3 regions of the Pantoea sp. UBA4549 genome follow, and region 2 is predicted to be linked to each of the others. Evidence: predicted binding sites of a transcription regulator. Region 2 holds the regulator's gene; each other region holds the start of a gene.
The links. The regulator LexA, encoded in region 2, represses DNA repair genes until DNA is damaged. The targets are predictions, from matches to a motif close to TNCTGTATGTACATACAGNA.
Positions count from the first base shown of each region.

Region 1 (6,623 bases), on a different contig from region 2:
ATGTAGCACAAAAAAATACCGCAAAGCACCTCATATTCACCCGACGGGTAAAACGTGCCTTGCGGTATACCTTTGATAAAACGTGAATCAGCCTAAAACAACTCACATGCTAAAAACTGCCAAGGGATATTATGAATATGCAGGTTTACTTGTTTTAACTATTTGATTTTAAATTTTTTATTTGCTGTGTGGATTTAATGTGGGACAGCGATGGGGCATATCCGGACTTCAGATTTCTACCAGGTTGCAGCTTATAAAAGGCACATATGCTCCTGAATATATCAGGCGTGATTAAGAAATGGATAGGATGACAAATTACGTCAGATTTCCAGAGGGTTAATAAAGAGCGGCGCAGTGACGCGGGAAGATGTTATTCACGTTATCGGCCTGGAATAGAAAGATGGCGGGCATAGTTATATTAACGCTTTTATGCACTGCATAGAGCGCGTTTAAGAGCAGATAATTGATTTAGTTTTACTGGAGATGCCGGGAACAAAAAGCCCTGGTTAAAGGTCTGCAATAGCTGATAAGACCATAGGTGCTCATTGGCAGCTCAGGCAAAATAATCTCTGGCATGCATTCGCCGGATAAAAGCTCCTGCATCAAAAATGAACAAATTTGCATTAGAGAGGCAACCATAAAGGGCAGCGCAAAGGATATCTGTCATCAGTCAGCAAACGCCGTTGCTGACTAACTTGCCTGATAGCGGCAGCGCTGCTGAATAGTGTCGCTTTAGTGAGGCGCATCTCAAAACCCGCCGGTAAGCGGGTTTTCAGGCTTCGCGATTATGCGGCCATCTGGCGGCACAGTTCCGCGCAGTGATGGCAGGCTTTCGCGCATGCCTGGCAGTGATCGTGCTGGTGCTGACCACACTCATCGCCACATTTCTGGCAAATCTCTGCACAAAGCTGGCAGAGCGCGGGCGCAAACTCACTCTTCAGCGTCATAAACTGTGCGGCGAGACGGCAGATATTCGCACACTGCATATCCATCCGGATACACTCCCGCATCATCTCCGGATTTTCCTCTTCAAGACATGAAACGGCACAGTTATCACAGGCGGCTGCACAGAGGTAGCAGGCTTCAATGCACTGTTTGTATTGATCCAACATATCTTCTCCTCGGTTAGGGTTACCTGATAAGCCTGGAAAAAATCCCCAATTATGCAAATTGTGAATATGTTAATAACGTTTTCAGCACGGCGCTCATTTTGTGACTGGCACGCGCGCTGAAGAGTAAGCCGCGCGAACATTCATCAATTTGCGCCTGTAATTCACTCAATTTGTCTTATCTGCACAGGCTTTACAAAAACATCAGGCGTATTTGCTTGATCGTTTACGGGAACTGCTATTACTGTATTTATATACAGTAATCATTTTGAGACCATGGATATGGAGCTTTTACACCCGGCGGACATCCGCGCCATCCTTGAATTACCGCTTTATGTCAGCCGCGTTCCCTGCGGTTTTCCGTCGCCGGCTCAGGACTACGTTGAGCAGCGAATCGACCTGAACAGGTTGCTTGTACAGCATCCCAGCGCGACATATTTCATTAAGGTCAGCGGTGACTCAATGATTGAAGGGGGCATCAACGACGGCGATATGCTGGTAGTAGACAGCTCAATCAAAGCCGGACACGGTGATGTGGTAGTCGCTTCAGTCTGTGGTGAATTTACAGTTAAACAGCTTATGCTGCGCCCGTTTCTGCATCTCAGGCCCATGAATGCGGCGCATGCGATCATTGCAATTGAGGACGCCGATCAGTTTGAAATTTTTGGTGTGGTCAGACATGCCATTAAGACGATAGGCCCATAGATGTTCGCGCTGGTGGACGTTAACGCGTTCTATGCGTCGTGTGAAAAGATATTCCGGCCGGATCTGAAAGGCGCGCCGGTTGTGGTGCTGAGTAACAACGATGGCTGCGTGATCGCCCGGTCGGCTGAGGCCAGAAAGCTGGGTATCAAAATGGGCGCGCCCTATTTTAAAATGAAAGATGAACTGACGCGTCACAATGTGCGGGTGTTCAGCTCTAATTATGCGCTTTATGCCGATATGAGTGACCGGGTGATGACCACGCTGGAGGAGATGGCGACAGCCGTTGAAATCTACTCGATTGATGAAGCATTTATGGATCTGACCGGGATGCAGCGCTACACATCGCTGGAAACCTATGGCAGAGCGATCCAGCAGCGGATATACCAGGAGATGCACCTGCTCACAGGGGTGGGTATTGCTCAGACTAAAACGCTGGCAAAACTGGCTAACTATGCAGCTAAAAAATGGACCAAAACCGGCGGGGTGGTGGATCTGTCAGATGCAGAACGGCAGCGCAGACTCATGGCACTGGTGCCGGTAGAAGAGGTATGGGGAGTGGGCCGGCGTCTCAGTAAAAAACTGAACGCGATGGGCGTGATCACGGCTAAGGATCTGGCTGATCAAAGCACCTGGGTTATCCGTAAGCACTTCAGCGTGGTGCTGGAACGCACGGTCAGAGAGCTGCGTGGTGAATCCTGCCTTGAGCTGGAAGCGTTAGCGCCTGACAAACAGCAGATAGTGTGCTCACGCTCCTTTGGTTCACGCATTACTGAATATCGTGATATGCGCGAGGCGGTCTGCAATTTTGCAGTACGGGCCGCTGAAAAGCTCAGAGCAGAACGCCAGTATTGCCGGCAGATAGCGGTGTTTATCCGCACCAGTCCGCACGCCGACGATGAGGTATTTTACGGCAATCAGGCGCTGGGCAGGCTGGCTATCCCGACTCACGACAGCCGGGATATTATCCGCGTGGCGACAGACGCGCTGGATCGTATCTGGCTTGAAGGCCGGAGATATATGAAAGCGGGCGTCATGCTGGGCGATTTTTTTAGCCAGGGCGTGGCGCAGCTTAACCTGTTTGATGAGTTCCAGCCGCGCGCAAACAGCGCAGCCCTGATGCAGGTAATGGATAAGGTCAACCAGGAAGGCAGGGGGCAACTGTGGTTTGCAGGGCAGGGGATCGCGAAACCCTGGGCGATGAAGCGGGAAATGTTGTCCCCGTCTTACACGACGCGTTACGCCGATTTGCCGGTCGCGAAATAACATCCCTGTTTCAATTACCCGGCTTTGACATTCAGTTACCCATATCTTCAGGCGTACGCTGGATCACAATTTCCAGCGCGTTGCGGTAGATATCCTGTTTCACAATATCCTGTTCCGCTTCAAGCCGCATGATCAGGGCCAGAATGATATCTTTGTTCGTCACGCGAATCTTGCGTGTGGTCAGTTCAAGCCGGATTTCAGAGATGATCACACGTTCACTCAGATACTGTTCACCGGTAGTTTTAAAGTAGTCGCTGAGCTGAGACTCCGGGGTAGCAAGCTGTTTCATATTAAGCCTCACAAAAAGAGAAATCACACATGTTATTGTCTGGCGGTGGCAAAAGCGTATGCTCTCCGCGCTGCAATAAACTTATACAAGATTTTCGTAGTTGTACAACTCGCGCAGCGCTCTTTTGTGTGGTCGTACGTGTAAATGATATGCATCAAAATAAGCGCGCTATTTTTTGGATCGATCATTTCCTTTATAAGCAGGACGTTAGTGCAGTGCGGAACAAAGCGCACAATCTTCACGCGAACCGCGCTGAAAGAGAAATTTTATGCGCGGTTAATCCGGCAGAGGCCGGGAGCGGGTTTTCACCCATTTTATTTTGCTAAACGCAGCGCGAAATCTGTAAGTCAGGCTACTTTTAATGCTCAGACCAATAATCAACAGAGGTGCGCATGCACTCACAACAGGTCAGTATCAATCTGTACGCTTTGGCGATTCGTAAACTTGCTGCCGCTCACCAGACAGGAAAAGATCTTAGCGACGTAAAACACCAGGTCGATGCGGTTATTCAGACGATGAAAGAGGGGATGACCGTTGATAAAACGGAGCAAATCGAGATGTGGGGTGAGCTGCTGGCGATCCTCGATAACTGTAGCCGCAATACGGCTCATCCTTCATGGATCACCGTTATCAATCACGCGCGTTATCGGGTAAAGAGCAGAAAAAACACTGCAGTACAGTATTACCGGCAAATCAGCGCCTGATAAAACACTGCCGATCGTGACGATCGGCAATAATTTTTCAGCCTGATATCAGGGCTCATCAATACGGGAAACTTTCAGGTGCGCACTGTTGCCTTTGCCATAGACTTTACCGCTGACGCGGATTTTGTCGGTGGCATCATAGGTTTTACCTTTAAAGGTCTCAGCAGGTGCATCAATACGCACGGTGCCTGAGCTGTCGCGGAACTGATAGCTGTTATCACCGATCTTTTTGAGGATGTACCCTTCAAGGGTTACGTATCCGCCCTGACGGAAATCGCGGATCAGCGACACGCGCGTCTGACCGGTATCTTCTGATCCTTTATAGCCTGCATCTTCTTTATGCTGCGGCGGCGGCGTTTCACCCGCTTCAAATCCCCCTTTTTCAGCGTAAGCGCCAAAGCTCAGACACAGCATCACAGCAGCCCATGTAATTTTATTCATGTCACTCTCCTTGAAGTCAATCGACCCGTTAAGCATGGCACAGGTTTCGCCGGGGAGCAGGGGGAGAACAAAATTAATAGAGCGTCTGAACAAAAGGTATACAGAAGAAGAAAGGAGGCATCGCGTGGGTACATTTGTACAGCAATAAAAAAGCCAGCACCCCGGTCTGGCTTTTTTATTGCGCTGAGCAGCCGTCTGATTATGTGCAGACAGTCAGGGCAGCGAAAGCCGGCCACTGATAACCCGATAGCCTGATCCGGCAAAGGCGTCAGCATCAAGCGGCTCTTTTTTGCCTGGGCCAAACCATCGCGGGTTGTGCTCTCCCGCGTAATACCACACTTCCGGTTCCGTTGTGGCTGATTCCACCCAGTAATAGCCTTCCTGCATCGTCTTATCCTCCTGCGAGGACTATAGTTCAGCTGCGCTACGCTTAACAGCACTGCGCGCCATTCTCTACAGAAAAATGTGCCGTCAGTGCTCTTCAGGAGGCGTCAGTTTCTCGCTGAGAAGCACAAAGCCCGCGGATTTAAAGCGCGCCAGAGAAAGAGGTATTGGCTCCATGGGCCGGTAAAAGCCGCGCCCCGCATCCCAGAACCAGACCTCTGGCTCAGTTGTTCTGCTACCCACCCAGTAAAAACCCGTTTCCATTAGTGCTCTCCAGAAATGAATGAAGGCACGCCTTCTTAAATTTCCGCAAAATGATGTATCAGGTAAAGTCGATAATCAATCTTGTTTACCGCTTCGCTTATTTTACAACTTACCTTGTGAGGTGCCGAATATCCTCTGGCTATGCACAACATACGTATCTGCATTAACCAGAATACGGCTCCTGTTCATTATCAGTCTGAATTTCATTACCAGGTGCAGCACAGCAGAAGCCTGTTATCCGGGGGTTAACGGTCAGCCTGCCTGCGCTTTCCGATTAACAGCAATGCCGTGCCAGACAGGCTTCGGCTTTCACTGCCAGGTTTACATTTAACGGCCGAAATCGATTTCACACTTTACACGGAGTCAGGCTAAGTTGTACAGCTCATCAAAGTTGTACAGGTTTGCGCTGGTTGTATAGAAGCGTCTGGTGTTTTAATTCCCGTAACGAAAAGGCGTTGCGTTTTGCTTTAATTTTAAACAAAAGAGAAGGCTCAGGGCTGATTAAGCTGATGATAGGCGAGACAAAATCGGGAGCACTGAAATTATGCACGTTTGAAATAAAAAGTACGATCTCATCTGACCGCACAAATTGATAAAGCGTAACTTATACGAATGGAGAAATCATGTATAACTTCAGGTGTTATGTATGGCGTTATCAGGCGCCTTTTTATCTGACTGGCTAAGCCCGCTCGGGACTGAAACAGTAAATGAGCTTTACAGCTGTATAATTAACCGCGTAATACGCTGCTGAGTAATAGAAAACAAAACTCCAGGGCTGAATATAATTCATAGCAGATTTACTGCTGAATATGATCATCCTCTTTTCATGCAAAACAAAATCTATTTCATACAAAGTTGTCAGGACAATGAACCCGGTATTCCTGTTGTTTTTTCTGAAACGAAGAGCGCGTTAATAACCAGATTTATTTCCGCATTCTGAACTGGCTGCCAGCAAAACAGGCGCGGGACGGTAACCGGTAATGGCAGCCTGATCGTTTGCTGTTGCTATCGGGAGTCGCTCCGCTTTACCGCGAACAGAACGACAGCTGCTACACTTACAGATGCCGTGAACAGCGGCGGTAAATGTCAGTGCTGAAACAGAGGCGAGCAGGCTTATGAAAGATGGATATTACTGGGTGAAAGATGGTGAGCGCTACCCGGAGGTATGGTTCTATCAGCGGCAGTTTGGCTGGTTTCGTCCCTGCAGCGCGGTTCCGATGACGCAGCGCACCTTTGAAATGATGAAGTATGTCATCCTCAGCGAGCGGCTTGATGCGCCTGCAAAGCAGCTGCAGGCGCAGTAAATCGTAGTCAGAGATGCGCTTCTGACAGATGCTATCTGATTTCAGGCCATGCGATTGACGGAAATGCATTCAGCATTGGCCGCGCAAAAAGATAGCCCTGAAACTGATTAATACCGGCTGCTTCAAGCCACATCCACTCTTCTGCTTTTTCAACGCCTTC
Region 1 is NZ_DGLH01000009.1:89,686-96,308, forward strand. It holds gene B3041_RS07090 (four-helix bundle copper-binding protein) at 786-1,112, opposite strand; gene umuD (translesion error-prone DNA polymerase V autoproteolytic subunit) at 1,392-1,814, shown strand; gene umuC (translesion error-prone DNA polymerase V subunit UmuC) at 1,815-3,077, shown strand; gene B3041_RS07105 (biofilm development regulator YmgB/AriR family protein) at 3,109-3,366, opposite strand; gene B3041_RS07110 (hypothetical protein) at 3,759-4,070, shown strand; gene B3041_RS07115 (YgiW/YdeI family stress tolerance OB fold protein) at 4,119-4,511, opposite strand; gene B3041_RS07120 (hypothetical protein) at 4,725-4,898, opposite strand; gene B3041_RS07125 (hypothetical protein) at 4,983-5,159, opposite strand; gene B3041_RS07130 (hypothetical protein) at 6,275-6,463, shown strand; gene B3041_RS07135 (diguanylate phosphodiesterase) at 6,495-6,623, opposite strand, start outside.
Region 1: the regulator LexA is predicted to act here: its motif matches at 1,352-1,371, upstream of umuD (translesion error-prone DNA polymerase V autoproteolytic subunit).

Region 2 (6,623 bases):
GAAAATCGCGCTTTAACTGATAAACGCGCGGGTAGTCCAGCGGCGGGATCTCCCGGTTCTCTTTCGGGCTCAGCCCTGAGAGCCAGGCTTTGCGTGCGTGAATGATAAAGGTGTCGCAGCCGCCCCGCTCTGCCACGGTGCCGGTAAAGTCGCACAGAAACGCATAGCTCTCCTGCTCGTCGATACCGATGCGGGTTTTTACCGTGACCGGAATAGAGACCACATCGCGCATCGCTTTAATACAGTCGGCCACCAGGTTCGCATCCGCCATCAGGCAGGCACCAAAGCGACCGTTCTGTACGCGGTCGGAAGGACAGCCCACGTTCAGGTTGATCTGATCGTAACCGCGCGCTTCAGCCAGTCTGGCGCACTGCGCCAGCGCCGCCGGATCGCTGCCGCCCAGCTGCAGAGCAACCGGGTGCTCCTCTTCGCTGTAGGCAAGGTAATCCCCTTTGCCATGAATAATCGCGCCGGTCGTCACCATCTCGGTATAGAGCAGCGTATCGCCGGTAAGCTTGCGATGAAAATAGCGGCAGTGACGATCGGTCCAGTCGAGCATCGGCGCGATGGAAAAGCGTTGCGAAGAGAAGTTATCAGTCATGAAGCGCAGTAGATCCGGAGTTAAATGATGAGAAACTGCGCAATGATACCACAGCCGTCACGGACGACACAGCCGCCCGTGACAGACCCGTCAGAAGTTAAAGCCGAGCTGTACCATCGCACCCCAGGTACGATCTTTACCGGCGGAGCCCGCCAGATCCAGATGCACCGCATTGTTAAACGGCGACAGACCAAGACCGGCAGTAACCACGTTAACGTCGTTTGATTTCAGATCGGCCCGGTAGCCTGCGCGCAGGGCCAGCCAGTCGAGCATGCGATATTCCGCGCCTGCGCCCGCATACTGGCTGCTCTCCTGCGACTTAAAGCGTTTGGTTTCCGTGAGATCCACATCGCCGGTCAGGGTAACCGGTCCGCGCTCCCACGCGAGGCCGGTCGTTACCAGCGGACGGATTTGATAGGTATCGCGATAGCCATTAACAACTTTGGTATCCAGATCGCGTGAGATCAGGTTCTGGCCGGTCAGACCAAACGTCCAGTTTTCAGCAAATGGGGTGGCGAGACCGGCATCAACGTTAAAGCCGGTGTCTGAACTGCGATAGCGCCCGTTTTTAAGATCGTTTTTATCGTAGTTATAGACGCTGGCGCTGTAGTTATAGAGCCAGGTCTTCTGCAGCTTAGGCGTAACACCCAGCGAGACCGGGTGACCGGCAACCGTAAACTCATGCGCCATGGCAATACCATAATCGGTGACCAGCGCTGCCAGTCCGTTCGCGCTGGAGCGCAGGTTATCCTGATCGCCCGGCTGCGGAAACGCGCCGTTTGCCAGACTGTCCAGATAATCGATATCGCTCTGAACCACGTTGGCACGAATATGGGCGGTACCATACGCTTTGGTGATAAAGGCAAACGGCAGCGTCTCATTCGGAACCGTAACGGCCACTGCAACGCCTGCGGTCGCATCCGCTTTATTACCTTTAAGCCTGCGCAGCTGGTCGGCCATATCGCCGGCTGCGGCACGCAGCTGCGGCACGGCATTGATGGCAGCAAACGGATCCGAGATGAGACTCTCGTTGATGTTATCAATTACGTCGCGATAGCGATCAACCGTATCGGTGATGTCATCAATACGATCGACCAGCTTGTCTTTATCCGTCACCTGTAATCCGGCAGAGGGAAAAATGATGCCGGCATTCTCTTCCGGCTGGGCGCGCGTCATCAGCGCCGGGTTAGCCAGCACGGCAGAACTCCAGTGCGACGAAGCGACACCGGTTCCGCCCATCGCATCATTGCGCGCATCATACCAGGTTCCCGCGGCCAGCGCTGAAGAGGAAGCCAGCAGCGCGTTTAAACCAGCAAAATAAGCCACCCGGGCCAGCGTAAAGCGTGTTGTCGTCATGAGGCTGCTATCACCTTAAAAAATTATTGAGTGTCGCGTAGGCGAAATAATGGTGTTAACCGCTATTCTGAATGGCGGCTAACGCTTCATTGCTGTGAACTGAAAGGGATAAGCACTGCTGTTCGCAGAATTGGACACGAATGCGCCACTCTGCGCTTTTTTTAGCCACTCAGGCGAATTATTGCTCTTATAAGGCCAGTGATAACTTTAGCCTGCCTGAACCATATCGGGAATCTGGTCACTTGCAAAGCAAAAATAGCGCGTAAAACACTCTTAAAATTGCCGGATATGTGTGATCGACAGCACGCTTAGGCCAGAGCAGGCAAAAACAGCATGGGCGGATGGAGTGTGATAAAATAACATCACCTGTAAGCCGGAGAACATTATGTCAACTCTTACCCCAGCGCAGCTGCTGACCCAGGTTGAGGCGCTCTGTCTCGATCGCGGCGTGCGTCTTACGCCGCAGCGTGCCGAAGTACTGCGCCTGATGGCTGAGCAGAAAGGTTCTGTCAGCGCCTACGATCTGCTGGATCAGCTGCGTATGAGTGAACCTCAGGCGAAGCCGCCCACGATTTACCGTGCCCTCGACTTTTTGCTGGAACAGGGATTTATCCACCGCGTGGAGTCCAACAACAGCTATGTGGTCTGTCATCACGTTAATGAGCCGGCCCACAGTTCTGTTATGCTGGTCTGCGACAGCTGTGCCGCCGTGAGTGAACAACAGGCACACGGCGTGGAAAAAATCATTGCGGGACTGGCTGACCAGGCGAACTTCAGCCTGCGCCATACGGTGATTGAAGCGCACGGCCTGTGCGAAAACTGCGCTGAAATTGCTGCCTGTACCCAGCACGCCAGCTGCGCGCACGATCATGAAGCCATGAGTAAAAAACGCGGTAAAAAGGGCTGAGTGCACGCCTGAAGGCCTGCGAGCGGGGGGTATGTTCTGAACCGGGGTAGCGCTAGTCGCGACGATCGTTGTGCCGGCTTTCCCATTCGTTCACTTCGCGCTCCGCTTCTGCTCTCGCATAGCCATAGCGCTCCTGAATTTTGCCAATCAGCTGGTCGCGCCTGCCTTCAATCACGCTCAGGTCATCATCAGTCAGCTTGCCCCACTGCTCTTTGCATTTTCCTTTGAACTGTTTCCAGCTGCCGCTTGCTTCATCTCTGTTCATTACGCGTCTCCACAGTTTGCTGAGCCAGACGGAACGCCCCCACAGCGGGGGCTGAACCGCCGCCTGACCTGCGATCTGTCCTATTAAGGTTAACCGTCGCAGCACAATTCGCCAGTTTTATGCGCTGCCGGTTAACCCGATGACATTACACGCTGAACCAGCTGTCGCGCCGCCAGTGATAGCGCCATATCAGTCCCAGGGTAATGCCTCTTAACGCGAGGAATACGGTAATAGCCAGCCATAAGCCATGGTTCCCGAGCCACGGCAGCGTCAGCAGCGTCAGTGCATAGCCCAGCGCCGCCAGCAGCATGCTGTTGCGCATATCGCGGCCGCGTGTGGCCCCGATAAACATACCGTCCAGCAGATAGCACCAGACGCCAGCCAGCGGCAGGATCACCTGCCAGATAAGGTAGCGGTCGGCCGCTTCGCGCAGCGATTCAATAGAGGTCAGCAGCGCGATAATTGCCGGGCCGCAGACGGCGTAAATCACCGCAAACAGCAGCGCCACGATGCCCGCCTGCCGGCAGGCGGCATACCAGATCAGCCGCAGCCGGCTGCGATCGCCTGCGCCGGTGGCCTCACCGGAGCAGGCTTCCACCGCGTAGGCAAAGCCATCCAGCGCATAGGCGGTAAAGGTCAGAAACATCAGTAATACCGCATTGACCGCGACCACCTCAGGGCCGAGCCGCGCGCCCAGCAGCGTCAGCGAGGCAAAGCAGAGCTGCAGCAGCAGCGAACGCAGCATGATGTCGCGGTTAAGACGGAACAGGCGCGCGGTGTCGCCGCGCCAGCTGGCTTTGAGCAGTGAAAATGATATGCCGCGCAGCGCCAGCACACGTGCCACCATCCACAGCCCTGCCGCCAGCGTCACATAATCCGCGACGGCGGTGGCCGCAGCGGCACCCGCCACGCCCCAGTGCCACTGCAGAACAAACAGCAAATCAAGCAGGATATTCACAACGTTACCGGTGATGAGCAGCACCATTGGTGCACGCGCATACTGTACGCCAAGCAGCCAGCCCAGGATCACCAGATTTGCCAGTGTGGCAGGCGCACTGAGCCAGCGGATAGCGATAAAGGTTTGCGCCTGCTGCTGCACCGCCTCGCTGCCGCCCATCAGCGCGGCCGCCAGCTCGCTGACCGGGGTACGTAATGCAATGAACAGCACGCCTGCTGTCAGCGCAATCAGCATCGGCTGGATCAGCGCACGCGCCAGCGCAGGTGTATCCCGGGCGCCAAATGCCTGTGCCGTCAGACCGGTGGTGCTCATGCGCAGAAACAGCAGCAGCATAAAGACAAAGCTGGTGGCGGTTGCGCCCACGGCCACGCCGCCGAGATAAACCGGGCTGTCGAGGTGACCAATGATAGCCGTATCCACAATGCCCAGCAGCGGTACGCTGATGTTAGAGAGGATCATTGGCAGCGCCAGCCGCCAGAGCGTGCGGTCAGAAGAGGTAAACAGCGGCATCAGCCAGTCCTGTTAATGCGGGCAACGCGCTTCATGCAGCTGCACGGCGTCACGGTTGGAAGCAGAGGGGTAATATAGCAGACTGCGGTCTGTGCAGGCACAGACCGCAGCAGGGGGACTAACCAGGTATTACAGCCATTCACCGGTGCGGACAATACCCACAGCCAGACCTTCAACGGTCAGTGACTGCTGGCGCGTATCCACTTCGATAGGCTGAAAATCGCTGTTTTCTGGCAGCAGATGCACGATAGCACCCTGCTTTTTCCAGCGTTTTACGGTGACTTCATCATCGATGCGCGCTACCACGACCTGGCCGTTACGCACATCCTGGGTTTTATGTACGGCAAGCAGATCGCCATCCATAATCCCGATATCTTTCATCGACATTCCGCTGACGCGCAGCAGAAAATCAGCGCTCGGCTTAAACAGGTTAGCATCGACCTGATAATGGGTCTCGATGTGCTCCTGAGCCAGCAGCGGCTCGCCGGCAGCCACACGTCCGATTAACGGCAATCCGCCGCTTGTCTCTTCTTCCATCAGCAAGCGAATGCCGCGTGAGGCGCCAGAGACAATCTCAATGACCCCTTTACGCGCCAGCGCTTTCAGGTGCTCTTCAGCCGCATTGGGTGAGCGGAAGCCCAGCTGTGAAGCAATTTCAGCACGCGTTGGTGGCATGCCGGTTGAATTAATATGGTCGCGAATCAGGTCATAGACCTGCTGCTGCCTGCTGGTTAACGCTTTCATCCCGCCCCCTGGTTGTTTATACAGTCGCTGTGAGTATATACAGGTATTGGCGAAATGAAAACCGCAGCTGCGGCAAAAATCAGCGATATATCGGTACTTCAGGCCTTAATGCGCGTGCGGCCAGAGCAGCGAAATCCAGACAAACAGCGCAAGCAGAATGGTCAGCAGCACGGCGGCAGAGCCCATATCTTTGGCGCGCCCCGCCAGCGGGTGACGCTCCTGACCAATTCTGTCGACCACCGCTTCAATCGCGCTGTTCAGGATCTCTACCACCACCACCAGCATCACCGAGCCAATCAGCAGCACGCGCGTCACCGCGTCCACATCCAGCCAGCAGGCGATGACCACCGCGATCGCCGCCGCGATCGCCTCCTGACGAAAAGCCGCCTCATGTTGCCACGCTGCGCGTATACCCTGCCAGGAGTAGCCTGCGGCTTTGATAATGCGCAGCAGGCCGGTAACGTTATTTGCCATGGATAGGGAACCCTTGAGTAATTTTGGCGTCAATGAGTGCGCAGCGTACGATGGCACAGCCACAGATCTTCGCTGCACTTTCTGGTATGCTTGCCGCGCTTTGCTAACAAGAGGCTTCAAGTTGTCTATGTCAGGTTGGCGTAAACTCTATTACAAATTATTGAATTTACCACTCTCTATTTTGGTAAAAAGTAAGGTCATACCGACCGATCCGGTTTCGGAGCACGGTATCGATCCCACCCGTCCCGTGATGTATGTTTTGCCTTATGATTCAAAGGCGGACCTGCTTACATTGCGCAATCAGTGTCTGCGGCTTGATCTGCCCGATCCGCTGGCGCCGCTGGAGATTGACGGTACGCTGCTGCCGCGCCATGTGTTTATCCATGACGGCCCGCGCGTCTTCCCTTATTACGTGGCGAATCCGGAGTCAGTGAAACTGTTTCACGACTATCTGGATCTGCACCGTAATAATCCGCAGCTGGATGTCCAGATGCTGCCGGTGGCGGTGATGTTTGGCCGGGCACCGGGCCGTGAAATTCAGGGTGAGCCCACGCCGCATCTGCGCGTACTGAATGGCGTGCAGAAGTTTTTTGCCATTCTCTGGCACGGCCGCGACAGCTTTGTCCGCTTCTCTTCTACCGTCTCGCTGCGCCAGATGGCGACCGAACACGGCACGGATAAGTCGATTGCGCAGAAACTGGCACGCGTGGCGCGTATTCATTTTGCCCGTCAGCGTCTGGCTGCGGTAGGACCCAGCCTGCCTGCCCGTCAGGATCTGTTCAACAAACTGCTGCAGTCGAAAGCGATT
Region 2 is NZ_DGLH01000001.1:5,746-12,368, reverse strand. It holds gene dusA (tRNA dihydrouridine(20/20a) synthase DusA) at 1-601, opposite strand, end outside; gene B3041_RS00055 (conjugal transfer protein TraF) at 692-1,957, opposite strand; gene zur (zinc uptake transcriptional repressor Zur) at 2,343-2,864, shown strand; gene B3041_RS00045 (CsbD family protein) at 2,917-3,129, opposite strand; gene dinF (MATE family efflux transporter DinF) at 3,275-4,597, opposite strand; gene lexA (transcriptional repressor LexA) at 4,727-5,341, opposite strand; gene B3041_RS00030 (diacylglycerol kinase) at 5,447-5,815, opposite strand; gene plsB (glycerol-3-phosphate 1-O-acyltransferase PlsB) at 5,943-6,623, shown strand, end outside.

Region 3 (6,623 bases), on a different contig from region 2:
AGTCTGGCGCTGCGGCCAGTGCAGCTGATAAAGATCGAGGTAGTCGGTGTTCAGACGCTTCAGGCTGGCATCCAGCGCCTCGCGGATATTTTTGCGATCGAGCGCCTGATGCGGACGGATCAGCGCGTCGCTGCCGCGAACCGGACCGGCGACTTTGCTGGCGAGGATCACTTTATCGCGGCTGCCGCGCTTTTTCAGCCAGCTGCCAATGTACTGTTCTGTTAATCCCTGGGTTTCAGGACGCGGCGGCACCGGGTACATCTCTGCGGTATCGATCAGATTGATGCCCTGGCTGACAGCGTAATCGAGTTGTTCGTGGGCGTCGGCTTCGCTATTTTGCTCACCAAACGTCATCGTGCCTAACCCCAGTTGACTGACTTCCAGCGTACTGTGGGGGATACGGTGATAATGCATTGCCGGCTTCCTTTTTTCATTATGAAACGGAATGTTCTGTCCTTTTGGACTATAGCCTGTCTGGCACACGGGAAGGAAGGGGGGAAACTCCGGGAAATCGCCTGCACAGAGGAAAACACCATGCAGGCCGTTCAATCTGGCACTTAACGTTCAATAATGGTGGACACTTCGTCGCCGTTGATCTGCATAACGTGGCCCTGCCGGTCGGTATACTCAACCAAGCCGGTCTCCTTATCAATAGAGGGTTTGCCCTCAGTCATGATCATCTGGCCATCTTTTGTTGCCATCACGTAGTCGCTGCTGCACCCGCTCAGCACTGCCGCTGCCAGCAGCAAACCTGCTACACCCGCTAACCCTTTCATTATCCGCTCCCTAAGCTGCCTTAACTGCAAAAGTGTAGTAATAAATGCTTTTACGTGACGAAGTAATCGCATGATTCTTAAAAAAGCGGGGGGCAACGTACATTAGCTTGACAAGCAGGCGCGTTTCCTGCTGGTTGCGCAGCATCAGAAGACGCTGGCGCCACGGGAGGATGAGGGCAAAACCCGATATCGGGAAACGTGCAGTATAAAATCTGTGTCGCGTATTACAGTAAAAAATGGCGCGCCAGCAGCGCACCCGTAAAGCGCTTTTTGAGATAAAAACCGCGCGGCAGCGTCATGATGCGTTCACCCTGTTCACCTACCGCTTCCGTCAGCGCCCGGTTATTCGCGGCTTTAGGACGAATTTGCAGCCAGGCCCCGTGACGGGCGGTAATACGCTCGACCTGCCCCAGCACAATCATATCCATCAGCTCTTCCCAGTCGGCGCGCAGCTGTTGCTCTTCTTCAGCGTCAGGCTGCCAGAGCAGGGGCGTCCCCACCCGACGCTCAGCCAGCGGGATAGTGCGCTCGCCCTCAACCGGGATCCACAACACCCGCGCCAGCTTATGGCGCACATGACTCGACGCCCAGGTGACGCCGCTGTTACCGGTTAACGGCGCCACACAGACGAAGGTGGTCTCCAGCGGTTTACCCTGAGCATCAATCGGAATGGTTTTAAGCTCAATGCCTAAATGCGCAAAATCCTGCTCCGCTTTGCTGCCAGCGCTGGCACCCAGATGCAGCTCCAGCAACATACCGACCCAGCCTTTATCGCGTTTGAGATTATCAGGTACAGGCAGGTTAAGCCGGGCCGCCAGCGTGTCCAGCCGCTGTCCGGCCAGCTGATACGCACGCTGCAGCAGCTCTTCTTCAGTCATTGGGCTAGCAGGTAAAGCGGCATGAGATGTCATAATGGAATCTGGGCTGGTTAAAAATTAATCAATTTGCGGTCAGGCAGGTTGTCCACACAGCCTCTTTCTGAACGGGCATCATAATAGCATGATTCACACCGTTTTTTTTCTGACTGCTATAAAGCGTGGTGTTCTCACGGGCATTTTATCCCGATTTGTCTGCCACAATAAACAGGATATCAGTGTAAGTTATCCACAGATAAGTGGGATAAGCCCGCTCTGAACCCATGCCTGTTTGTATTTACAGGGCATGGCAGAGCGCAATGCGCGATTTTTTTACAGCATCTGACCAGGTTTAGGGCGTTACTTGTGGATAAAAACAACGGTGGTTAATTATTAACCACATGGCTCTCTGCACCTTGCAGGTACAGAAAAAAAACCGCGATCCAGACAGCGATTTTCCTGTTAATACACTGATAGTAAATATCTTTATCTGAAGATAAGAATCTTCTGCTTTGCTCTGGCAGCAAACTGTCTGCAGCTAATTACCGCGTTCTGCACAAAGCTATCCACAGAAAAAGTGCATAAGATCGCGTGCGGCGCCGGTTAACTGTTTATAAGTTAACTCATCTCTGTGGGTTAACTCTTTTTTATTCTGCGAAGGTCCGGCTTATCCAGTGGTTTACCGCCTGTAAGGAGTGTGAAACAATCAGACCATTCAAATTAAGCTTTGAGGTAGTCCAGTGATCGATGATGATGGCTACCGCCCGAATGTTGGTATCGTAATCTGCAACAGGCAGGGGCAAGTGTTATGGGCCAGGCGCTTTGGACAGCACTCCTGGCAGTTTCCTCAGGGAGGCATCAATCCGGGTGAAACCGCAGAGCAGGCGATGTATCGCGAACTGTTCGAAGAAGTGGGTTTACACCGCAAAGATGTTCGAATACTTGCTTCAACCCGTAACTGGTTACGTTACAAGTTGCCTAAACGTTTGGTGCGTTGGGATACAAAGCCGGTCTGTATCGGCCAGAAACAGAAGTGGTTTCTTCTGCAGTTGATGTGTAATGACGCGGATATCAATGTGCAACACAGCAGCACACCCGAGTTTGATGGCTGGCGCTGGGTGAGCTTCTGGTATCCGGTACGTCAGGTGGTCTCCTTCAAGCGCGATGTTTACCGGCGCGTCATGAAAGAGTTTGCTGGCGTGGTAATGTCGATGCAGGAGAGTGTGGGGCAGCGCAATAACCCTGTTGCCCACCGTCGTAAAAGAGGATAGGCCACGCCCCTTATGCTCACTCAGTTGCGAGAAATAGTAGAAAAAGTGGCGGGTGCACCGCGTCTGAATGAAGCACTCGACATTCTGGTTAACGAAATCTGCCTGGCGATGGAGACCGAGGTCTGCTCGGTTTACCTCGCGGATCACGATCGACACTGCTACTACCTGATGGCGACCCGCGGTCTGAAAAAGCCGCGCGGCCGTACCATTGCGCTGGCGTTTGATGAAGGTATTGTCGGCCTGGTTGGCCGGCTTGCTGAACCCATTAACCTGGCCGATGCGCAGAGTCACCCCAGTTTCAAATATATTCCTGCCGTAAAAGAAGAGCGTTATCGCTCTTTCCTTGGCGTACCCATCATCAGCCGTCGTCAGCTACTGGGCGTGCTGGTGGTACAGCAGCGCGAACACCGTCAGTTTGATGAGAGTGAAGAGTCATTTCTGGTGACGCTCGCCACGCAAATGGCGGGACTGCTCTCCCAGTCACAGCTCGGCCAGCTATTTGGCCAGTTCCGGCAAACCCGTGTTAAAGCCATTGCCGCCTCTCCGGGCGTTGCGGTGGCAACCGGCTGGGTGGATGAAACACAGCCGCTGCTGGACCAGGTCTCTGCCGCATCAACCCTGGATCCACAGCGGGAGCGCGAGCGACTGGTGGTGGCGATGGGTGAAGCGGGCAATGAATTCCGCCGTTTCAGTAAACGCTTTGCGGCAGGTGTGCAGAAAGAGAGCGCGGCCATCTTCGATCTTTACTCGCATCTGCTGACCGATGCGCGGCTGAAGAAAGATCTGTTTGCGGAGATCGAACGCGGATCGGTGGCCGAGTGGGCGGTGAAAACCGTGATCGAAAAGTTTGCTGCGCAGTTTGCCAGTCTGCAGGATCACTACCTGCGCGAACGGGCCGGCGATCTGCGGGTACTGGGGCAGCGACTGCTGTTCCACCTTGATGACACGCTGGTGGGGACCAACGCCTGGCCGGAACGTTTTGTGCTGGTGGCTGATGAGCTTACGGCCACCACGCTGGCCGAGCTGCCGCATGAGCGGCTGGCAGGCGTGGTCGTGCGCGACGGTGCCGCCAACTCACATGCGGCGATCCTGACGCGGGCGATGGGGATCCCGACCGTGATGGGTGCCGATATCCTGCCAGTGCAGCTCAACAAGCGGCAGCTGATCGTGGATGGCTATCGCGGGGAAGTCCTGATCGATCCTGAGCCGGTGCTGGTACAGGAGTATCAGCGTTTGATCAGCGAAGAGAATGCGCTGAGCAAAATGGCTGAAGGTGTGGTTGATCAGCCCGGGGAGCTAAAAAGTGGTGAGCGGGTAGAGGTCATGCTCAACGCCGGCCTTAGCCCGGAGCATGAGCAGGCGCTGGACAGCTGGGTGGATGGCATCGGTCTCTATCGCACAGAGATCCCGTTTATGCTGCAAAGCGGCTTCCCGTCAGAAGAGGAGCAGGTGGCGCAGTACCAGGGCATGCTGCAGCTGTTTTACAATAAGCCGGTCACGCTGCGCACGCTGGACGTGGGCGCGGACAAACAGCTGCCCTACATGCCGATCAGCGAAGAGAACCCCTGTCTGGGCTGGCGCGGTATTCGCCTGACGCTCGATCAGCCGGAGATCTTTCTGGTCCAGGTACGGGCCATGCTGCGCGCCAACGTCGCCTCCGGGAACCTCAATATTCTGCTGCCGATGATCAGCCATATTGATGAGATCGATGACGCGCGCCGGCTGATTGATCGCGCCGGACGTGAAGTGGAGGAGGTACTGGGCTATCCCATTCCCCGGCCGCGTATCGGCGTTATGATCGAAGTGCCCTCAATGCTGTTTATGATCCCGCATCTGGCCAGCCGCGTTGATTTTATCTCGGTCGGCACCAACGATCTGACGCAGTATCTGCTGGCGGTGGATCGCAATAACACCCGGGTCGCAAACCTCTACGATCCACTGCATCCTGCGATGCTGCGCGCGCTGCATACCATTGCGCGTGAAGCCCGGGAAGCCAAACTTGAGCTCTGCCTGTGTGGTGAAATGGCGGGCGATCCCATGTGTGTCGCGCTGCTGGTCGGGCTTGGCTATCATCATCTCAGCATGAACGGCAAAAATATTCCGCGGGTGAAGTACCTGTTGCGGCATCTGGATCGGGAGGAAGTACAGAAGCTAAGTCAGCAGGGCATTGCGGCGCATACCGCTTCGGAAGTGCGTCATCTGGTTGCAGCATTTATGGAGCGTCGCGGCCTGGGTGGACTGATTCGCGGCGGTCGTTAACGGTTTACATTTCTGCGGAAATTGTGAAAAGCGGCTGTGCTATGATGCGCAGCCTTTTATTGTCTGGCCCTTTAGCCACGCCCGTGTTGGGCAGAAAAATCGATGGTGAATAATGAATAACGGCTACATTTCATTTCCCCAATTCGATCCGGTGATCTTCTCTATCGGACCGATTTCGCTTCACTGGTACGGCCTGATGTATCTGGTGGGCTTTGTTTTTGCCATGTGGCTTGCGGTGCGCCGCGCCAATAAGCCCGGTAGCGGCTGGACGAAAGACGAAGTGGAAAACCTGCTTTATGCCGGATTCCTCGGCGTCTTTCTGGGTGGCCGTATCGGCTATGTGCTGTTTTATAATCTGCCGCTGTTTCTGGAAAACCCGCTCTATCTGTTTAAAGTCTGGGATGGCGGCATGTCCTTCCACGGCGGCCTGATTGGCGTGATTGTGGTCATGCTGATATTTGCCCGTCGCACGAAGCGTACGTTCTTCCAGGTGTCTGACTTCATTGCGCCGCTGATCCCGTTTGGGCTTGGCGCGGGTCGTCTCGGTAACTTTATCAACGGTGAGCTGTGGGGCCGCGTGGCGCCTGATTTTAAGTTTGCCATGCTGTTTCCGGGATCGCGCAGCGAAGATCTCGCGCTGGCGGTCAATAACCCGCAGTATCAGCAGCTGCTGAACACCTATGGCGTGCTGCCCCGTCACGCCTCCCAGCTCTATGAGCTGTGCCTGGAAGGCGTGGTGCTGTTTATAATTCTTAACCTGTTTATCCGCAAACCGCGTCCTATGGGCAGCGTCTCCGGCCTGTTCCTGATTGGTTACGGCGCGTTTCGCATTATTGTCGAGTTTTTCCGCCAGCCGGATGCGCAGCTGGGGCTGTTTGAAGGCGGCATCAGCATGGGACAGATTCTCTCTGTGCCGATGATTCTGGCGGGTATTATCATGATGGTCTGGGCGTATCGTCGTCGTCCGCAGCAACAAACCCGAGAGGTAAAATGAAACAGTATCTGGAACTGATGCAGCATGTGCTGAATGAAGGTGCAGAAAAAGCGGACCGTACCGGTACCGGCACGCTTTCCATTTTTGGCCACCAGATGCGTTTCAATCTGCAGGAAGGCTTTCCTCTGGTCACCACCAAAAAAGTGCACCTGCGCTCTATCATTCACGAGCTGCTGTGGTTTCTGAAAGGTGAGACCAACATTCAGTATCTGAAAGAGAACAAGGTCACTATCTGGGATGAGTGGGCAGATGAAAACGGGGATTTAGGTCCGGTCTACGGCAAGCAGTGGCGCAGCTGGGGCAGTGCCTCTGGCGCAGAGATCGATCAGATAAGCCGGGTCATTGAGCAGCTGAAACGCGATCCGGACTCACGCCGTATTATCGTCTCGGCCTGGAACGTGGGTGAGCTGGATCAGATGGCGCTGGCACCCTGCCACGCCTTTTTCCAGTTCTACGTCGCGAACGGCAA
Region 3 is NZ_DGLH01000004.1:50,094-56,716, reverse strand. It holds gene B3041_RS01240 (NADP(H)-dependent aldo-keto reductase) at 1-414, opposite strand, end outside; gene B3041_RS01235 (YgdI/YgdR family lipoprotein) at 558-776, opposite strand; gene mutH (DNA mismatch repair endonuclease MutH) at 1,001-1,654, opposite strand; gene rppH (RNA pyrophosphohydrolase) at 2,371-2,901, shown strand; gene ptsP (phosphoenolpyruvate--protein phosphotransferase) at 2,914-5,160, shown strand; gene lgt (prolipoprotein diacylglyceryl transferase) at 5,273-6,154, shown strand; gene thyA (thymidylate synthase) at 6,151-6,623, shown strand, end outside.
Region 3: the regulator LexA is predicted to act here: its motif matches at 1,917-1,936, upstream of mutH (DNA mismatch repair endonuclease MutH).